One region of the Gracilibacillus pellucidus genome, then DNA from elsewhere that is predicted to be linked to it. Evidence: predicted binding sites of a transcription regulator. Region 1 holds the regulator's gene; each other region holds the start of a gene.
What was found. Region 1 encodes CtsR, which represses protease genes until heat stress. Its sites were predicted from a motif close to ATGGTCAATAAAGGTCAAACA; they were not measured.

Region 1 (5,149 bases):
TTTCAATATATTTACGGTACTCTTCTAGTGTTGTCGCACCGATACATTGCAACTCTCCTCGAGCTAATGATGGTTTTAAAATATTCGAAGCATCAATAGCTCCTTCTGCACCACCAGCACCAATTAACGTGTGTAACTCATCAATGAAAAGAATAACATTGTTTGCTTGGCGAATTTCCTCCATCACTTTCTTCAGACGGTCTTCGAATTCACCACGATATTTTGTACCCGCAACTACGGTCCCCATATCAAGCGTCATTACTCGCTTATCTCGAAGAATTTCTGGCACTTCATTTTTGACAATTTGTTGTGCTAATCCTTCTGCTACTGCTGTTTTCCCTACACCAGGTTCACCAATTAAGACTGGGTTGTTTTTCGTACGACGACTCAATACTTGAATAACACGCTCAATCTCTTGACCGCGACCAATAACTGGATCAATATTACCTTCTTTCGCAATCGCGGTTAAGTCACGAGCAAGCGAATCTAATGTCGGTGTACTTGCATTATTGCTATTTTGTGCATTACGTCCATTCTGAGCACTTCCGGACTCTGTACTACCTAACAACTGTAATACTTGCTGACGAGCTTTATTAAGACTCACACCTAGATTATTTAATACACGTGCAGCTACACCCTCACCCTCACGAATAAGTCCTAATAAAATGTGTTCTGTTCCTACATAGGAATGACCTAATTTGCGCGCTTCATCCATAGATAGCTCAATCACCTTTTTCGCTCTAGGTGTGTAATGGATCGTTTGAGATACCTCTTTTCCCTTGCCAATAAGAGATTCGACTTCTGCTCTAATCTTATCCGCACCTAAACCAATAGCACTAAGCGCCTTGGCTGCAATTCCTTCACCTTCACTTACCAGCCCTAATAAAATATGTTCTGTGCCGATATTGTTGTGACCTAAACGCACCGCTTCTTCTTGGGATAAAGCTAAAACTTTTTGGGCTCTTTCTGTAAAACGTCCAAACATCATATTAATCTTCCTCCTTCTCTTCCAATGAAAAACGCTCCCGAATCAAGGATGCACGAAATATATCGCGTTCATTCGGTGTCAGTGTTTTTTTTGCATATTGTTGTAAAAATGCCGGTTGCGTTAAAACAACCAACTCATTCAAAATAGATTTGGAAATGTTCGTAATAAATCCTAGATCAATACCTAACTGTACATCAGATAAACATTTCGCTGTTTCTTTCGATTCGATTATTCTACTATGTTGTAAGATACCATATGATCGAAAAACTCGATCTTCCAGCTCAATACCTGATTGCTCCATTATTAGCCTTCTCGCATATCGTTCATGTTCAATTAATTTTTCCACAACACCTTTTAAATCCTCTATAATATCCTCTTCTGCTCGCCCTAACGTCACTTGGTTAGATATTTGGAAGATATTACCCAAGGCCTCACTACCTTCACCATAAATACCTCGTACTACTAAACCTAGCTGATTAATAGCTGGTATCATTCGGTTAATTTTACGCGTTAAAGCAAGGGCAGGTAGGTGCATCATTACAGAAGCACGAAGACCAGTACCTACATTCGTTGGACAGCAGGTTAAGTATCCCCTATCTTCATTAAAGGCATAATTAATCTTCTCTTCTAGCCAATCATCTATTTGAAAAGCTTGATCTAAAGCTTCCTCTAATTGAAATCCAGGAAAATATAATTGCGCTCTAATATGATCCTCCTCATTAACCATAATAGATACTTGTTCATTTTGAGAAATCAGTGCTGCTCCATATCTTGACTTATCTGCTAAGTGCGGACTAATTAAATGTTTTTCCACTAGCACTTGTTTTTCTAATGAATTTAACTCAGACATCCTGACAAACTCTAAATCTTTGTATTGTAAATAAGAACGATGGCTAAATTCCTTTTCCATAAAGTAAAGAACACCCTCTAGCGTTTCCTCATCTGCAATTAAAGGAAAAGGAGATTGCTCAAAATTGCGAGCTAATCGGATTCGGGTACTCATAACAATATCACTATCTGGCCCATTCTCTTTTAGCCAAGGACTAATAGCTTCATTCATAAATTGCTCTGAACTCATGTGTCATCACGCTCCTCATCGTGATGTAACTCCTGCTCTACCAGTTTTATTTCATCGCGAATTTCTGCAGCATGTTCAAATGCCTCATCTGCAATAGCCTCTTGCAATTTCACCTTCAAATCTCTTAGTTTCTTACGACTGTATACATCAGAACCTCTCCGCTTTGGCGCTCTTCCCTCGTGAACCGTATTCCCGCTGTGCACCTTACGAAACAGCGGATTTAAATGGTCAGAGAATGTTTCATAGCAGGAAGCACATCCGAATTTACCAATTTTAGTAAATTGTTGGTAAGTCATACCACAATGATGACATTTTAAGTCTTCTTCTGTCTGTGGCGATGGGTGATGTACGGCAGTTTTCGGATTAAATAAGCCTGATAAGAGATGATGTAAGGAATAAACATCATCATCTTGTGGAACATAGCCTTTTTCCTTCGCACATTGCTGACAAACACGAACTTCTGTCTTCTCGCCATTAATTACTTGCGTAAAATGAACGGTAGCCGGATTTTGTTTACATTCCTGACAATCCATACCGACACCTCCTAAAATTGATATTTCAAGGCATGAAGCATTGCTGATAAAATTCTGGCACGAATCTCATCACGTATCGGTAGTTGAAATGTGAGTGTGTTACGGTCAATCGCACTAACCATAAGCTTAGCCTCACGCTCAGTAATAAGATCCTCTTCCAGAAGTCTTTCCAAAATATTGATCGCCTTCTGCTGTGAAATTTTTGGCTGAATCATGTTAATAATTTCATCTATTAGCTGTGCTTTATCTTCATTCGTTATACGACTAATCCGAATATAGCCACCACCACCACGTTTGCTTTCGACTAAGTAACCTTTTTCCAAAGTAAAACGTGTATTGATGACATAATTAATTTGAGAAGGCACACATTCGAAACGATCAGCAATTTCACTACGTTTTATTTCGATAATCTTGTGCTTGTTACTATGCATCGTTTGTTTCAAATATTCTTCAATAATATCCGAAATGTTCCGCATTTTCCCTCCTCCAATCTGACTTTGACTATATTTGACTATATTTTTATTATACTGTATGTTTACAGGATTGAAAACTATTTGGTCTTCCTTATTATAACCTTTCTCTCCATCCTTCAAACACAACTGGCGAAAACGAATCTTTATTTTCCTAACTTCTTCCTATTCCAACAACCTCTCAAATAGATTATCACGCTTCTTTTGATGGATTGCATCAATATCATTCTTATTTTCGTTGTTTCAGGGTTTTCATTTGAAATATCAAATTCACGAATCTCAATAGGATATTGTACGCGATCAATAAAAGTAGAAGCGTTATGTTCCTTTGAGAGTTTCACTTCAAAAATAATGTGATGATTAGCTCGATGCAATCTCTTTTTGAATTTATTCAACACTACTAAGCTGCTCAAAATAATCAAGGTAGTCATAATTGCTTCTTTATACATTCCAATCCCGACAATAAATCCTAATCCAGTACCCGCCCCGTGGTCATACATTTCAATAAAATATTGAAAACCATTAATTCACAAGAGAATCATCAGACACGAGCTGACTCCCACTAATATATGTGTACGAAAGCCAGCTGAATGCCTACTTCTCTTTCGAAACCAATTAAACCGGATAAAGCAAGTGCGATGATTAATTTTGTGATTGATTCGATAAATTATGGATTCAATAAATTATTCCACATAACAACCTCTTCTTACTATATTAGAAAAAATCAGGGAAATATGACCGGCCAATCGGAACCACTTTCTCTAATTGTTCTACAGCTTGCCTATCACCAGCTATAAGGTCTAGATTAAATAATTCCATAGGACGACTATATCCTAGGAAAATTTGTGTTAACCGTTGAATACTAATTGTTATATTCGGTAATGTATTCTTTTCTGTAGAATATACGAATCCGTTATCTTCATTTGAAAACCGGTATATTCCTGTATTTTCTGATAGAAAGTCATCCTCTATCGATATAGTGAAAGGACTAATATCATCTAATCGATTATAAGAAAATTGATGAAGAAACGCCGGAACATCTACAATACGTGCCATAAAATATGGTTTAACCTTTTGCTCAAACCTTGGTTCATCAACTAACAATTTACTAGCATCACCTGTAGGTAAGCTTACTACCACTTCACTAGCCATTGAATCATGACCATAAAGGAACTCAAATAGCAACATTTGACCATTGACCGTACTATATGCCATATCTTTCACGGTCAATTTATTATCCTTCACTTTGTATATTATGTACCCCTCCGCCTCATGATTCACATTATATACAACAGCAATTACATCATCATCAGTTACAATACGATAATTCCACCAATCTAATTCCCGCTCAAGTGCACCTATAAACTGAGTGACGTAGTCTGTATATACCTTTCGTAGTACAGAGAGTAATTGGTCACTCTGACTCATTCTTTTTGCGTAACCCTTTCCACCCCATTCTTTCTTAAAACATTGGATCGGAATAACACTTTCAACTTTATCAAAAGCAAGTTCCCAACCATATTTACGGTAAAACGGGACAGAAAATGGATGTAAGTAGGAAAGCAGATGTCCTTCTTTTCTCATTTCGACTAGAGCTTGTTTTAATAATTGCTTTATCTTACCACCTCTTCTGTATTCTGGCCATGAGGCAACATCAGCAATACCTCCCATTTTCATTATTTGCCCGCAGATATGTACTCTTAATGTTAAAACGTGAACCTTTGCTGCTAACTGATCATTTTCTATCCATCCCCAGATAGTTTGATCATTCAATTGCTCTTTCTTTCGACCCAACTGATTTTCTGACAACACATACTGAAAAGCGAATTGGGATAAACCCAGTATCTCCTCATAGTATTGTTCATTCAATTTTTTTATATGTTTCAATCTCACCACATCCTTTAATTTTATTTCTACTATTTTACCATATAAAAAAACCTTCTTAGTCCTAAAACTAAGAAGGTTTTTATTTGCCTGGCAACGTCCTACTCTCGCAGGGGCGTAAGCCCCAACTACCATGGGCGCTGGAGAGCTTAACTACTGTGTTCGGCATGGGAACAGGTGTGACCTCTCCGCTATC
Region 2 (5,149 bases), on a different contig from region 1:
ACATCCTCTTCTTCCAAGACTAGATCTGTAATGCCATCTTCTACTTTTTCTTGTATAACACGACGTAATGGACGTGCACCAAAACGAGGATCATAGCCTTTCTTAGCAAGGAATTTCTTCGCATCATCGCTCACAGTAATGTCAAGTTCCGCTTCATTTAATTGCACACTCAATTCGGCAATCATTAAGTCTACGATTTGAAGTAGATCTTCTTGTTCTAATTCATTGAATGGAATAATCGCATCAAAACGGTTCAGGAATTCTGGCTTGAAATAGTTGCCCAATGTTTCAAGTGTTGATACAGCTTCATTGTTATCGTTATTGAAACCTACTGTAATTTTCTTCGCGCCAGTTCCGGCATTACTTGTCATTATAATAACAGCATCTTTGAAGCTCACTGTTCTACCATGACTATCCGTTAATTGACCGTCTTCCATAATTTGCAGGAACATATTTTGTACGTCTGGATGTGCTTTTTCAATTTCATCTAACAGTATTAAGCTGTATGGATTATGACGTACTTTTTCTGTTAATTGTCCTGCTTCTTCATGGCCGACATATCCCGGTGGTGAACCGATAATTTTGGAGACTGTATGTTTCTCCATATATTCACTCATATCAAGGCGAATCATCGCATCTTTCGTGCCAAATAATTCTTCTGCTAATGCTTTAGTTAATTCCGTTTTACCGACACCTGTTGGTCCAACAAAAAGGAATGAACCGATTGGGCGATGTTTTGCTTTTAATCCAGCACGGCTACGACGGACTGCTTTTGCAACTTTATCGACAGCAACTTGTTGACCAATGACCTTCTCACTTAGGTTAGTTGCTAAGCTTTTCATTTTAGACTGTTCATCTGCCTGAATTTTTCGAACTGGAATGCCTGTTTTCTCTTCTATAATTAATTGAATATCTTCAATAGTTACTTCTGCTTTTGGTGCTTCTTTCGTTTCTGCTAATTTTTTCTCCAGTTTAATTTCTTGATGCCTTAAATTCGCTGCACGTTCATAATCTTCTTTTTCGGCAGCTTCCATTTTCTCTTTTGCAATCTCATCAAGCCGATTTTGTAATGCATCGTGATCGGATTCACTCACTTCAAGGTTAAGACGTGCACCTGCTTCATCAATTAAATCAATTGCTTTATCAGGTAAGAAACGGTCTTGAATATAACGTTTTGATAATCTTACCGCTGCATTTAAAACGTCCTCAGGATAACTTACTTTATGATATTTCTCATATCGTTCTTTTAAGCCATGTAAAATTTGTTCCGCTTCTTCTAAGGACGGTTCTTTCACCTTAATAGGCTGGAATCTACGCTCGAGCGCTGCATCTTTTTCAATTTGTCGATACTCTTTTAATGTTGTAGCACCGATCAATTGTAATTCGCCTCGCGCTAATGCAGGTTTTAGAATATTTCCAGCATCCATTTGTGAACCTTCTGCTGTACCTGCTCCTACTAGTAAATGGATTTCATCTACGAAAAGAATAACGTTTTGACGTTCTTGTAATTCAGATACTAATTTTTTCATTCGTTCTTCAAATTGACCACGAACTCCTGTATTAGCAACTAGTGACGCTACATCTAAAAGGTAAATATCTTTATCTAATAATTTTGATGGTACATTTCCTTCTGCTACTTTGAGTGCTAGCCCTTCAGCAATTGCTGTTTTACCAACACCTGGCTCTCCGATTAATACAGGGTTATTTTTGTTACGGCGATTTAATGTTTCAATCACTCGTTTAACTTCTTCATCACGTCCGATAACAGGATCTATTAATCCTGCTCGTGCAGCATCGGTTAAGTTTTTACCTAATTGATCAATCAAACCATTACCTTTGCTACCTTTTTGGGTATTTGCTTTTGTATATGCTTGGTTAGATCCGTTAGCTTCTCCGTTAAAAAAGCCTTCAAATCCTTGTCCTCCAAACATTCCAGATGGATTTTTCATTTGATTTTTTATATCTTGAAAGCATGATTCACAAACATGTAAAGATTCATTTTGATTATTGATTCGAAGGTTTACACTAATTGTTGCTTGATGAACACCACAATGTTGGCATTTCATATGTCATTCCTCCTTCAATTATTTCAAAGTCAATTTTGACTTTGACTATATTTGACCTTTCTTGTTTATTATTATAATCTGACCTTTTTTGACTTTCAAGAAGTTTGCTCAAAAAATATAACGATTATTCCATCTCTAAACTTAAAAGGGGCTATCACAGAATACAATAACTTGCTATTATCAGTACATCTTTGCTTGTGCATTGATTTGTTAACATTTCTGAGCTATTTCTCTCCTCTTTTTGTCAGCATATAGATTTGATGACACTTCTAAAACAATGCTTCACTCCTTACAAAACAAAAAGCAACCTACATGTGCAGGTTGCTCTAACTTCTATTAATTTTTCTATATAACAACACCGAAAGGAACAAATACGAGTAATATGGCTAAGAATATCGTCCACAAGATTTCTTTTAGCACATAAATCCCCCTAAGTATTTTTCTTCTATTTTATCACACAAATCAGGTACAAATTATTTTGCGCCCAAAAGATTACAAACACTTAACATTTACTCCTTCCTTTTTCCAACAGACAATTTGTGCTACACTATAATTAATCTGTTATTTAAAGAAGGAGTTGTTTCATATATGACAACTATCCAGTTGATGCATAACAAAAAGACAATGCGTGTCAAAGTTGCCAAGATGACCGTCTATAAACAAGCAAAAATTATCGAAGCTACTAGTAAAAAAAATCAAACTTATTATTTATTTTTCTATAAAGACCGCTACATTAATGCCAAAAAAACTACCTCTATCAAATTGCAATCCTTTCTAAAAACAGCACTTCAATCTGGCATATCGTTCGCCGGAAACCATCCATTAATACACGTACTACTTCAAGAGGACACGTATCGTCTAACAGCTAATAATCAAATGGTGCAAAAATTATCCAATAAATATAGTGAATTAGAAACGCTCTACATACTTGCCATGTTCGACAATTACGTCAATAACAAAAAAATCACGGCACTTTGCAAAAACACATTTTACAACTATCGCCGCAACGGTCAATTAAAGAAAGCTTTTCGTATTATAGCTAATTATGCACAAGTCCGTCCACACGATCCTTTCGTAAAAGAGATGCTTCAACACTTTGACTTTCAAAAATATAAAGAACAGTACCGTAACCTTGACCAACTAACAAAGGAATGGTCAGATCCTCTCTATTTAGAATCTGTTTATTTTGAGCAACATTTCCCTGAATCAGTCATAAACACATTCATCGAACAATACGATAAAGAAAAGCGTAAGTTTGATCTCTTACTACTTACGTTTATTAAATGTACTTCTAAAAACATGGTAATAAAGCTTGAACAATTAATCACTGAACAGCTAGATAAAGAGGATCAAATTGCACTCTGGGGAGAGGTATTAACACAATACCCAAAACCACAGGAAATCATTGATATACTCGTAAAAGTCGAAGGATATTCCGAGATCTTACACTACTATCTTCATCATACGGAAGCAATTAATGACCGTGCTCTATTTGAAAAGGTATTGACTATGGCATCCAGCAAACGACTAGCAACTAATTATCGGGCTGTCCTACATGCGCTAATATATGTTTACAAAAATGACACTGCGCAGCTCGAGAGAACATTACATCAAACAATTAAAAAGCTTTTACCACATTTATCATTAAAGGAAATCATTACAGAACTTAAAAATACAGAGCTACCAATCATGCAAAAGCTACAGAAAATGGACCAGTTTTCTGACAATCCTGACAAACAATTTGCCTTAGGGGAAATTTACTTTGACTTAGAGCAGTATGATCAAGCAATTGCTTGTTTTGAATGGGAAATGGAATTGTCACCAAATGATCCCGCTCCGATTCAATATTTATACAAGAGCTATTTAGCAAAAGGTGACCAAACACAAGCAAACAATTATAAACAACTGATGACAAACATATCATCTTAAGTTTCTTCAATACTACGCCATAAAGTCATCGTTGCATAGGAGCGGTATGGTTTCCATGCCCTGCTCCACTCTTCTGCTTGTAATGCAGTCGGCTTTTTGTCTAGTTGCAGGTAATGCTGTAACGCTCGTCTGATACCTATATCGCTCGCAGGGAATAAATCTTTCCTGCTGAGTGAAAACATCAACCAGTTTTGAGCTGTCCATGCACCAATTCCGCGAATTTTCATTAGTTGTTCCATTACTTCTTGGTCATTTTCATTATATAAATCGGTTAAAGAAAGCTCATTAGCAGCAATTTTCTTTGCGGTATCAATCACATACTCTGCTTTTCTTGTACTGAATTGCATCTCCCTCAGCTCTTGATAAGGAATGTTTGCTACTTGTTCAGCTGTAGGATAAAACCAGACACCATCAACTTTCTCGCCGTATTTCTTTACAAAACGTGCTGTTAACGTTTCAGCAAAAGCTGTGTTTAGTTGTTGATGGATAATCGTCTTCATTAAGTTATGAAAAGGATCAAATTCTCGGATAAGTGGTGTTGCGGGATACATTTCAAATAAATCTGCTAAATCAGTCTTAGCAAAAAAGTTCCCGATGACATGTAAATCCTCTTCCCATGCAAAAATGTCGATAATCCGCTCTAATAAATCATTTTTATCGCCTTCATCATGACCTTCTATTATAAATAGAGGCTTTGTTGTTGTACCTTTTGCAGTTACTTTAACGACATGTTTTGTCTCGTTCATACGTAAAGGAACAGATATACTGCGATTATCTCGATCGACATGGTTCAACGTATCTATTTCTAAACGAAATAATAAATAATCAAAATCGTACGGTGTTTCTAATTCCATTTTTTCTGACCACATGGTAAAAATCCCCTTTCCAAATTACAGATATTCTGCTAAATTATGATATAATATACCAGAATACACATAAACATAGGGGGACACAATGGAAAAACTATACTATGCTATCGTCGACATCGGATCCAATACTATGCGACTTGTTATCTATGTTCGTGAGAAAGGCGGCAGATTGAAAGAAGTAGAAAATGTAAAAGCTGTTGCCCGCTTGCGCACCTTCTTAGAAGAGGGTAACAAATTGAATAAAGCAGGGATCAAACGACTAATAAAAACACTAAAAAGTTTCAA
Region 3 (5,149 bases), on a different contig from region 1:
TGCAGAGCGTCAAATCTTGGATGAATTAAGAGGAAGAGCTCAACATTTCATTGATACATCTAAGCTGAAACCAAAAGAACTACGTGAAGAAATTGTTCAACGTTATAGTAAAAAAGAGCAGGAAATCTTTTCGGTTCACACACTATCGTTTGGTTTTAAATATGGATTGCCAATTGATGCGGATTTAGTATTTGATGTGCGCTTTTTGCCTAATCCGCATTATGTAGAGCAAATGCGTCCACTAACTGGTTTGAATCCTGAAGTGTCCTCTTATGTATTTAAATGGACTGACACACAAACATTTTTAGAAAAGACAATCGACTTATTGCAGTTTATGTTGCCGCAGTATAAGCGGGAAGGTAAAAGCCAACTTGTCATTGCCATTGGCTGTACAGGTGGACAGCATCGATCTGTTGCTATTGCAGAGCATATAGCCAAACATTTTCAAAAAAACTACGTCACACATGTCACACATCGTGATATTGAAAAAAGAAAGAGCTAAGTATGTCATTACCTAATGGGAAAAAAGTAGTCGTTATTGGCGGTGGAACTGGTATGCCGGTTCTGCTACGAGGGCTAAAAAAACAACCAATCGATATATCAGCAATTGTGACGGTTGCCGATGACGGAGGTAGTTCTGGTCGCTTGCGTTCAGAACTAGAGATTCCAGCGCCAGGAGATATTCGTAATGTCATTGCAGCACTTTCAGATGTAGAGCCAATGTTAATGGATTTGTTTCAGCATCGTTTTTCTAAAGGAAATGGTCTATCCGGACATTCGATGGGCAACTTGCTATTAGCAGCAATGACATCTGTTACTGGAGATTTTTATAATGGAATTAAAGAGATTTCTCGCGTGTTAAATGTAAAAGGGAATATATATCCTATTGCTAATCAAAATATGTCCCTTCATGCAGAATATGAAGATGGCGATATTGTAGCAGGTGAATCCAATATTCCTAAAGCAAACAAACGAATTAAGCGAGTGTTTTTAGAGCCTAACCCAGTCGTTCCATTACCAGAGGCGATTTCAGCAATTAAAGATGCCGATTTAGTTGTTATTGCACCTGGTAGTTTATATACAAGTATATTACCCAATTTAATTGTCCCTCAAATAGAAGCTGCCTTACGTCAAACAACTGCTAAAGTAGTATACGTATGTAATGTAATGACACAAGCCGGTGAAACAAGTCACTATACTGCTGCAGACCATGTAGAAGCGATTATGGACCATATCGGAACGGGATGCATTCAAACCGTTATCGTACACAACGAAGAAATTGCGAAAGATGTCCAAATGGTATATGCAGAAGAAAATGCAGAACCAGTTAAAAGTGATATCGAAAAATTGCGTCAAATGGATTTAGATATTATTGAAGAAGATATCGTAAAAGAACAAAACCATTCTTTACGACATGATAAAGATAAAATAGCCAATGTATTATATTCATTATTGTAATGAATAGAGGTGATAGAGAGGGGGGAGAAAGGTGTCGTTTGCAGCTGATATAAAGAAAGAATTAACGAAAGTCGAGAGTGATGCGCGTTCCGAACAAGCCGAACTAGCCGCACTAATCCGGATGAATGGAGCTATTTCTTTTTCAAGAAATCACTATTCGCTAGATGTACAGACAGAGAATGCAGCAATTGCTCGGCGTATCTATACCTTAATAAAATCAAGTTATGATATTCCAGTAGAATTATTAGTTCGTAAAAAGATGAAGTTAAAAAAGAATAATGTATATATCGTAAGAATGAATGAAGGTGTGAAAGAAATGCTTCAAGATATGGAAATATTAATGGAGCCATTTCAATTCGTTCGGACTATCTCTAATAAATATACAGAAGAAGAAGAGAGCCGTAGAGCATATTTACGAGGGGCTTTCTTAGCTGGTGGTTCTGTGAATAACCCAGAAACGTCATCTTATCATTTAGAAATCTATAATTTTCACGAAGAACATAATCAATCAATCTGTAATTTGTTGAATGAATATGATTTACACGCACGTATTTTAGAGCGTAAAAAAGGGTTTATTACGTATATTAAAGAAGCAGAAAAAATCACCGAGTTTTTAAATTATATTGGTGCACACCAAGCTTTACTTAAGTTTGAAGATGTGCGAATTGTTCGTGATATGAGAAACTCTGTTAACCGTCTTGTTAATTGTGAGACGGCTAACTTAAATAAGACGATTGGTGCTGCGTTCCGACAAGTAGAGAATATTCGTTTTATCGATAAAACAGTAGGCTTAGATGCATTGCCTGATAAATTAAAGGAAATTGCCCAATTAAGAATGGAGCATCAAGATGTTTCATTAAAAGAGTTAGGTGAGATGGTGTCTGGTGGAAAAATTAGTAAGTCAGGTATTAATCACCGATTGAAAAAAATTGACCAATTTGCTGAACAGTTAAGAAGTGAAGTAGTATCTGTAAAGTAGTGATAAAAGGAGGGAAATCCCTCCTTTTATATAAAAGGTTATGTTAGCGCTTACTAAACGAGGAGGGGTTATCATGTTAGAAAAAGAAGTCGTTATTGCGGTTGACCCAGGATTGCAGGCGAGACCAGCTGCACAATTTGTACAAAAGGCTAATAGTTTCAGTTCAGAAGTTTTTATAGAAAAAGGTAGTAAACGTATTAATGCGAAAAGTATTATGGGCTTGATGAGTTTAGCTTTATCGAAAGGTCAGAGGATTACACTTATTGTTGACGGGGGAGATGAAGAGGAGGCATTGCAAGAACTTGTGGGTTTTGTCGAAGGGAAGTAATGTTTATTATGACAAAGAAAGAACTTCTTAACGGATGTAAGAAGTTCTTTCTTTAGAGTATACCTGTTATCAAAGCGCGCCCGGAGGGATTCGAACCCCCGACACACGGTACCGGAAACCGATGCTCTATCCCCTGAGCTACGGGCGCATTAAATAGCGACAAGAATAATTATAGCGAAACCCTCGTATAATTTCAATACATACGCTAAAGTTTGTGTTTTTGCTCCTAAACGTTTAAATTATAGTAGGGAAGGGTAGGATGAATATAGTAAATCAAATCTTTTGACCTTTTTTGACCATTCAGTTAAGATAGACATAGTTACAATTCATGAAGAAAATAGCAAGTGTTAAAAGGAGGAACTATTCATGAACTTAATACCTACAGTTATTGAACAAACAAATCGAGGCGAACGTGCTTATGACATTTATTCTCGCCTTTTAAAAGACAGAATTATTATGCTAGGAAGTGCGATTGATGATAATGTAGCAAACACTGTTGTAGCACAAATGCTATTCTTAGCAGCAGAAGATCCAGAAAAAGATATTTCCTTATACATTAACTCTCCAGGGGGTTCAATCACTGCTGGTATGGCTATTTATGATACAATGCAATTTATTCAACCAAAAGTAAATACTATTTGTATCGGAATGGCAGCATCTATGGGTGCATTCTTATTAACAGCTGGTGAACCTGGTAAACGATTTGCGTTACCTAATAGTGAAGTGATGATTCACCAACCATTAGGTGGTACGCAAGGTCAAGCATCTGATATTGAAATTCATGCAACCCGTATTATTGAAATGCGTAAAAAACTAAATCAAATTATGGCAGACCGCAGTGGTCAACCATTAGAAGTAGTAGAAAAAGATACAGATCGCGATAACTTTATGACTGCTGAACAAGCAAAAGAATATGGTTTAATCGATCAAGTAATGGAAAAGAAACCATCTGATTTAAACTAAGAGCCAAAAAGTGACGGAATTACTCCGTCACTTTTTTTGTTTCACGGTGTAAACGTCCGAAAAACTCCCACTGATTGAAGTCTCACTTTATGTAATAAAAAATCAAAAATTGCTAGCAGGATAACGATTGTCCAGCATTTCCTTTTCTATATGAAAAAATTGTCTCGATAATGTAAAATAGGAACGTATCGAGAATACGTAACATATAAGGTGGTTGTCTGAATGAAACTAATATTGTACGGAAAAGATAATTGCGGTCTTTGTGACGAGGCAAAGACAATTTTAGAGATCTTGCAGCAAGATTATTTGTTTGAATTAGAAGAAGTAAATATTTATAATAATAATGAATGGTTTGAAGCCTATCATCTCATGATCCCAGTCGTTCAACATGAAGATACAATTGTCGATGCGGGGATGATCGACATGGAAAAGATCGAAAGCTATCTAAAAATGAAAAATTAATGACAAAATAGTTGAGAGATGCTAGTCCATTTGGTACAATAACTAAGGAAGTTATTTTTTTGTTCTGAGTGGGACGGAAAGCGACTAGGAGGGACAAATATTCCCCGCTATTAAATGAAGGAGCGTTTCCGATTGAAGGATTTATTAGATATTCAAGCAAAATTGTACCCAGATTTACTAGATATCATGCAAAAAAGATATAAAATACTTCATTACATACAAGTGATGCAACTAATCGGACGCCGTAGCTTAGCTGAACATCTTCAATTGAAGGAGCGAGAAGTTCGTACGGAAATTGAATTTTTAAGCAAGCATGGATTTATTAACGTGAGTTCTAAAGGAATGAGTCTTACAGATGAAGGGATAGCAATTGTAGAGAAATTAGCCTCCTTCATGAATGAGATTTCTGAATTTCGTGTGTTAGAATCTCAAATCAAGGATAAATTACAATTAGATCACGTTATTATCGTTGCAGGGAATAGTGACTCACAAGCTTCCGTTAAACAGGAACTGGGAAAAGCGAGTGTGAAATTTTTACATTCCGTATTAACTTCTAATCAAACGATAGCGGTGACTGGTGGAACGACGATGGCAGAAGTTGCGAATCAGATGAAGCCAATTGAGCACGCTATGAATTGTACCTTCCTTCCTGCTAGAGGTGGACTAGGGGAAAGAGTGGAGAATCAAGCTAATACTATTTGCGCTCAAATGGCAAAGAAAGCAAATGGTAATTATCGTATGTTGTATGTACCGGATCCATTAAGTGAAGAAACGTATCATTCCATCATCGAAGAGCCAGCGATTAAGGATATTTTGGAGATGATTCATGATACGAAGATAGTTCTGCACAGTATTGGGGATGCATATACGATGGCAAAACGTCGTAAAGCCTCTGAACAAGTTTTACATACATTAAAGAGGTGTAATGCTGTAAGTGAGGCTTTTGGTTATTACCTAAA

Region 2: the regulator CtsR is predicted to act here: its motif matches at 2,142-2,162, upstream of SH601_RS13020 (ATP-dependent Clp protease ATP-binding subunit).
Region 3: the regulator CtsR is predicted to act here: its motif matches at 3,045-3,065, upstream of clpP (ATP-dependent Clp endopeptidase proteolytic subunit ClpP).

The regions. Positions count from the first base shown of each region.
Region 1 is NZ_JAWZSR010000011.1:72,058-77,206, forward strand. It holds gene clpC (ATP-dependent protease ATP-binding subunit ClpC) at 1-988, opposite strand, end outside; gene mcsB (protein-arginine kinase McsB) at 990-2,066, opposite strand; gene mcsA (protein-arginine kinase activator protein McsA) at 2,063-2,599, opposite strand; gene SH601_RS15645 (CtsR family transcriptional regulator) at 2,611-3,075, opposite strand; gene SH601_RS15650 (hypothetical protein) at 3,216-3,518, opposite strand; gene SH601_RS15655 (GNAT family N-acetyltransferase) at 3,784-4,956, opposite strand; rRNA gene rrf (5S ribosomal RNA) at 5,042-5,149, opposite strand, start outside.
Region 2 is NZ_JAWZSR010000007.1:181,970-187,118, reverse strand. It holds gene SH601_RS13020 (ATP-dependent Clp protease ATP-binding subunit) at 1-2,066, opposite strand, end outside; gene SH601_RS13015 (tetratricopeptide repeat protein) at 2,655-3,995, shown strand; gene SH601_RS13010 (DNA-3-methyladenine glycosylase family protein) at 3,992-4,864, opposite strand; gene ppx (exopolyphosphatase) at 4,950-5,149, shown strand, end outside.
Region 3 is NZ_JAWZSR010000001.1:347,357-352,505, forward strand. It holds gene rapZ (RNase adapter RapZ) at 1-502, shown strand, start outside; gene SH601_RS01585 (gluconeogenesis factor YvcK family protein) at 505-1,458, shown strand; gene whiA (DNA-binding protein WhiA) at 1,490-2,437, shown strand; gene SH601_RS01595 (HPr family phosphocarrier protein) at 2,511-2,765, shown strand; tRNA gene SH601_RS01600 (tRNA-Arg) at 2,841-2,913, opposite strand; gene clpP (ATP-dependent Clp endopeptidase proteolytic subunit ClpP) at 3,132-3,728, shown strand; gene SH601_RS01610 (glutaredoxin family protein) at 3,951-4,190, shown strand; gene SH601_RS01615 (sugar-binding transcriptional regulator) at 4,323-5,149, shown strand, end outside.